Regions from separate parts of the Paenibacillus sp. FSL M7-0896 genome, predicted to be linked through region 1. Evidence: riboswitches for the same ligand, from Rfam matches in the RefSeq annotation. Region 1 holds a riboswitch; the other holds the start of a gene.
The links. Region 1 has a riboswitch for cyclic di-AMP ahead of MKY12_RS32135 (3D domain-containing protein). Riboswitches for the same ligand answer to the same signal wherever they lie in the genome.
Positions count from the first base shown of each region.

Region 1 (3,127 bases):
AAGGAGAATCCGTAACGCTGAATTATCGCTTTGGTTCTTGTTGGGGACGAGATATTCTCGATACCGCTCATGAAGTAATGCCTCCCTGATCAATTTGGGCGAGGGCCTGCGCGAATTCTTCGCGGGTAATGCCGAACATCGCCAGACGTTTGTACAGCTGCTTGCCATTGCAATAACCGATACCGAGCAGATTGCCAAGCTGCATTCTGCGCTCAGCCGCCCGGGGATGTACCATCAGCCCTGCGGCCATAAGCTCATCCAGCCCAATGATGGGCGGCGCCCCCTCGAAAGAGGTATGTACATGCTCCAGCGCATGGCGGATAGCCTCAGGCGAAGCATTCTCTATTCCGATATCTCCTTTGCGGGTTGCATCCTTCTCCGGGATGAAGGCATGCTTGCAGCCCGGCACCTTGGCCGCGACGATTTTGCGGATTCGCTCTCCGGCATGATCCGGGTCGGTAAGAATGATTACACCCCGGCGCTCCATGGCCAGCTTGATCTTGGCAATGACCCTGTTATCCACTGCCGAACCCCCGGTTTCAATCGTATCGGCCTCAACCGCCCGCTTAACGGCAACGGTATCACTTTTCCCTTCAACTACAATTAGCTCTTTAATCATAAATATTTTAACTCCTTACTCCAGAACGCAAAAAGAAGAGGATTCGCTCCCCTTCTTTTTGGCTAAAGAATGTATAAGTGATGAGCGGCAGCTCTCTAAAATTTCGTAAGTGCTTCCCTCACTATATCGTATTAACCGCTAATTTGCAAAAGACTTTACGTTTAGTTCAGCTCCGGCTTCACAGGTCCGATCACATAGAGTGTGCGCGACTTGCGGCCGAAATTACGGGCATGGCTCAGTGAATCGTAATAGACATCCACCTTGTTGCCTTTGATGGCACCGCCGGTATCCTCTGCTCGGCGAAACCCTAATCCTTCAATGTACACCCACCAGCCAATTGGTATAACACTAGGATCAACAGCTATAGTGCGGCCTTCCGTTACGCGTGTGCCGGAGGCAGTACGTGTTCCAATACCCGGTTCCTGCGACGAATACGCAGTCATGGATACGTTTTTGATCATTCTTTTGTACTCGAAATCCACACCAGCCTTACTGGTAACATTGCTGGCCTTTGCGCTGGCTTTAGATGACTTGGAGGTTGTTACAGGTTTGGAGACCTTGGCAGTAACTACGACGGGCTTAGGAAGCGGCTTGGTTCCAATGGCAATGACTTTGTCCTTGGTAACCGTCTGTACTTCCTTGCCGATCATGCGCATGGATGCCAGCTCGCCATCTTGATAGATCTTCTCGATGTGCTGGATCATTACGCCAGGCTTACCTGCCTGTGCCACTCTTACGGTTCCCTTGGTCAATGAGGGGTCTGCTGTCTTAATGACCCGGAAAGGCAAATTAGTTGTCCGTTGAACCACATGCTTGTTAATCCGGACAATTTTGATTTCCATGTCTGCAGATACTGCGGTTTCTAGCGAAGGGTAAATCTTGTCTAAGCCTTCCAGGCTGTAGCCCAGCTTGTCGATGGCCTGACCAATGGTATCCTCGGTCGTAAATAACGTCTCGGTCTTTCCGTCAACGGTAAGAGCGAACTTCTGCGCAGTGTTAATCACGATACGGTCGCCGTCTTTTATTTCATCACTAAGGCCAATAGATAATTCATCATGCGCCTGCAGCGAAATCTGTTCCTTAGCCAGCACATCACTGAACAGCGTTTCCCGCGTCTCCAGTGTCTGTACCTGTCCGTCTATTACTAGGGTAATTTCTTTTTTGCTCTGACCGTGTACGTACAGCAGTATTAACAGTGCGATAACAATCGATGCCACACCGGCAAGTAAAACTACGCGGGGATTCACTTGCTTCAACCGTAATGCGAAAGACCTGCTGGATGATTGCGAATCATGGGATACTTCTGGTTGGAATACGCCCACTCTTTCCATCCTCCTTACATAGCCCCGTCGTCCAAGTTATATCAAGGTGACTGTATCACTTCTGACGAAACTAGGTTTGAGTTTGCAACAGGATACGCCCGCACTTGCTTCAGCGTTTCCTGCTCATGGATCGCCTGCTCGGCATAGTTACTCCGGAGATCTGTTATATAACAGTATGCCGGGAGCATTCTCATTATTCAAAACAAAAGAAGCCTAAAAAGAGCTCATAGAGGACTCTTTCGTGGCTTCCCGGTGTCGAATACGTCGGAATGCTTATACACGAGGTTTCCTCTCTTACTTGCGCTTACGGGGTTAGCTGTCGGGTTCGGACATAAGAGAGACGCCCTATCTCAGGTCACCCGCTCACGGCGGTTGCCCTCAAATTCACCCCAAGACCACGTAAAGAAATCAAATAATGCCTGCGGCAATTCTGTGCCAGTACTTTTGTACGTTCATGCGGCAGCGCATTATTGGTTCCCCCATTCTCCGTTGCGGAGACTCAGCGAGACGATCCATGAAATTAGTGACTGTCACAGTTACAACAGCTCACTGCACTGAAAAGATGATATCCTGTTTTGATACATGTTGTAAAGGACGATTCAACCACGTTTACGTAAAAAAATGATTAAAATATTGTAATAATCGGCCGTTTTTCCGTCATAAAAGTTTAATATATTCGCTATACTTCATTTTTCACCGCTTTTACTCCTGTTTTCAGAGTATCCCAAATCGTTCCAGTGCGTTCGCATACGTAATTTCCGCCAATTCCTGTAATTCAATCCCTTTTATTGCCGCGGCCGCCTCCGCTACCAGCCTCACATGAGCGGTCTCATTTCGCTTGCCCCGGAAGGGGTGCGGAGTCAGATATGGGGAGTCGGTTTCGATCAGCAGCCGGTCCAGCGGAGTCTGGGCAAGCACCTCTTTGGGCACCCGGGCATTCTTGAACGTAATCGGTCCTCCAAAAGAAAGATGGAAGCCCAAATCAAGACACATCTTGGCACTTTCCCAGCTCCCGGAGAAGGAGTGCATTACGCCGCCAACCTCGCCCGCCTTCTCCTCACGGAGTATGCGGATTACATCTTCATGAGCATCGCGGTTATGAATAGAGATTGGCATCTTCACCTCACGGGCCAGCCCGATCTGCTTGCGGAATACTTCATGCTGCACATCCTTAGGAGAGGTATCC
Region 1 covers NZ_CP150250.1:7,388,169-7,391,295, reverse strand. Annotated here, with positions in the region: gene rsmA (16S rRNA (adenine(1518)-N(6)/adenine(1519)-N(6))-dimethyltransferase RsmA) at 1-71, opposite strand, end outside; gene rnmV (ribonuclease M5) at 68-619, opposite strand; gene MKY12_RS32135 (3D domain-containing protein) at 781-1,941, opposite strand; cyclic di-AMP (ydaO/yuaA leader) riboswitch at 2,228-2,456, opposite strand; gene MKY12_RS32130 (TatD family hydrolase) at 2,656-3,127, opposite strand, start outside.

Region 2 (3,127 bases), 610 kb from region 1:
GAGCAACTACCGGCGGCAACGTGGCCGCTCTCCGGGCACTTCCAGAAGGAGATGCAAGCAATTCGCGGTATTCATTTCATCAGTGATGATGCTCTGGTGTTCAGCACCGGCTCACCTTGGGAGAAGAATGTAGTTGTAGCAGTACATAAGGATGTTATTTCCGTATTCGACGAGTTTAGCCTGGTTGGGACATCTCCTGACAATCAGTTCTATGCACTCGCCGGAATTCAAGGCATTACCATTATGCAATCCATGAACAGCACTCTACAAGGAAAAGTTGTAGCAGATCTCTCATGGCGTGAGCTGAATGGCACGATTCAAGCGCTGGACCCGGAGTTTACTGTTTTGAACATAGACAGCCTGGATCAGGAGTTACCCTTGGAGCAAGTCATTCCTTTTAACGGGGGCCAAGCATTATTGCTTGTTACGAGCCAGGGGATTTTCCTGGTCCAGCAATCGCAGGAGAAGGAGAAGCTATGGGAGGTGAAGCTGCTGCATCCTGATCTCGAAGAATATAAAGCAGATGAGCTGGAGCATATTGACATTGACATGCCGCATGGTGCCGTCTCTCCGGATGGAAGATGGATTGCCTATGGCAGCCAGGGCAGTGATCATCTTTTATATGACACAACTTCAAGGCAGGTTCACTTATTCAATCCGGAATCCAGTTACCCGCACTATACTATATTTACGAAGGACCAGCACAGCGTGTGGTACAATGCCTGCCACTTCTATAATGGCGTTACCCTTACTGTGTCCCTTGAAGATGCGGAAGCAGGAAAGCTCTCGTACGATCAGGAATATCCGGTCGTTAACGAGGAAGCCCGGGTATATGCGGCGGCGGCACTGAAGGACGGTGTTGTCATTGGCGATGCCTATGGATACTTGAGGCTCATTGATGCAGAGGGGCGGGAGCTGTGGCGTTATTATGCCGGAAGCACCATTTCTGGATTAGCTGTCAATCCGGATGAGACCATACTGGCCGTGGGGACTTATGGAGGGATGCTGCATTTCCTGGACCTTCATGCCACTGAACGCAGCGACTATGAGATTACAACAGGAACCGTTCGTGAGATGAAGCGGATTATTGCCTGGAAGAATCAGAATGAGCCGCTTTGGTGGTGAGCTGATACATGGAGAACCCTTCTTCCCCACCGTCGTCTGCCAAAAATAAAAAACAGCGCTTGAGCGAGATAAATGGCAGATAATCTGCTACATATAGGTGTTTTGGCTTCCATTTGCTTAGCCATTCAGCCATTTGCTGAAAATAAGGCGAATAGCACTCTTTTCCATTTTTACAAACCCCCTCTGAAGAGAGTATGATTCGTGTTGAAAGCAAATGAATGCATTCATGAAAATGAGCATATGCATGCACGCTGAATTTCCGTCATGTGGAAAACGGGGGAACCATCCGGCCGTCAGGCCGACTTGGGGTGAATCCGAAGGAGAATGCCACGCGCAGGTCTCCGGCAGGTAGGGCGACTCTCACCGTCCGAATCCGACAGCTAACCTCGTAAGCGCCAAGAGAGAGCCCTGATCCGCCACGCTTTTGTGCCAGGCGTCTTAAGCCTGTTACCCACAACCGCAGGCAGAGGTCCTCCTCTGCCTGCGGTTTTTTGCGCGCTGGAATGAACTGCACAGTATAGATTCAGGAAGGAACGTGACCACATGCCTGACCCCTTATCGCCCAAACTAACCGCCGCTGCCGGATTCAACCACTACACCCAGCAATATAGCGGTCCCGTCTATGCGCTTAGCTGCCTGCTGCTGGAGCAAGGCGTCCGCGCCGAACAAGCTGCAACCGCCACCTTCGTGGCACTCCATCCACTATGGCTGAAGGGCCGCCTCTCAGGGGACGCCGCTGCTGCGGCTGCCTACAGAGAGTGCATCCGCCAGTGTGCCATGCTCGCCCACGACCGCAGCCGCTGCGCTTCTGCGCCGCTGAGCTGGGACGATCACGTTGCCAGTGCCTTATGGTACGGCATCCAGCTCCCCCTGTCCGACATCAGCCAGATTCTGGAGTGCAGCGTCCCCGAGCTCAAGGCCCGGCTCAGAGGAATACGCGAACAGATGGCAGCCGCCCATTCAGCCTTGCCTGCTGTGCACCGCCCTTCGGCAGGTTGAGACTGGGAATAATGCGGGATACGCGGGATATAGGAATGAGTGCGGCGGAATGAGTTGGATGTGGCGGAATTAGGGTACGGATGCGACAAAAGGAGATGGATAGCGGGCCATGCGGACTACAGATCCTCTATTTCGGCAAATGGGACCATTCCGAAGGCCATGCGGACTGAGAGGCGCTTAATTAACCCATTCCGCCTCATTTTGCGCTCCATACAGCCCTTTAAGGTCCTCTCAGTCCGTAACGGGGAGAAAATCGGTCTTTTTCACAAAATAAGGGCCGCTGAGTCCGCCTACAAAACAACATCCCCCCACAAAGCGGGGCTCTAACAAATAAAGCCGCAGCATCCGCCGCGACTTCGTCCTTGACTCTCAGCGCCAGCACCCGTACAGTACTTGGCCCATCTTACATAGCTCAATCATCCCATGCACTCATCCTGTCTCCACCAACCGTTCAGTACATAGAACTCAGCCCTTGCCCTTACCACCCTTGCCGCCCTTGGCGAACCGCCAAAAAGCCATACAGCAGCCGAGCAGGCCGGCTCCCAGCAGAAGGGTCTGTAACGCCCCCAGCCAAGTCGATTGATCCGACGGGATCAGGCTGCTGATAATAATCAGCAGGATCGAGGCCGCGACCAGCACGGGGGTTTGTCTACTTTTCTTCACAACACTTCACCACTCCTAAAGACTAATACTACTAAGGTACACCATCTCCGGCGTTTTCACCAGTTCACCACGGCTCCGGGCACACCCGGGCGGAAGAACGTATGGCGTCCTTGGCTAGTAATTCTTCACTCCATAGTAGTCAAAATCAGCGAAGGAGTCATGCTGGTGGGCATCAACGGAACCGATGAAATTGAACAAGCCTGTAAATCCGCCAATCTCCCCTGGCTCCCCGTTCACGCCTTCATCCGACAGATAGAGTACATCAATGTTTTCTACAAAAGCTTGCCAATCCCCGTTATCCCCGAAACGGTAAAGGATACTCGCGATGCCTGAATGATAG
Region 2 covers NZ_CP150250.1:261,635-264,761, reverse strand. Annotated here, with positions in the region: gene MKY12_RS01140 (WD40 repeat domain-containing protein) at 1-1,125, shown strand, start outside; cyclic di-AMP (ydaO/yuaA leader) riboswitch at 1,365-1,534, shown strand; gene MKY12_RS01135 (hypothetical protein) at 1,669-2,124, shown strand; gene MKY12_RS01130 (hypothetical protein) at 2,590-2,787, opposite strand; gene MKY12_RS01125 (family 43 glycosylhydrolase) at 2,902-3,127, opposite strand, start outside.
Region 2: another riboswitch for cyclic di-AMP. It lies ahead of MKY12_RS01135 (hypothetical protein); the one in region 1 lies ahead of MKY12_RS32135 (3D domain-containing protein).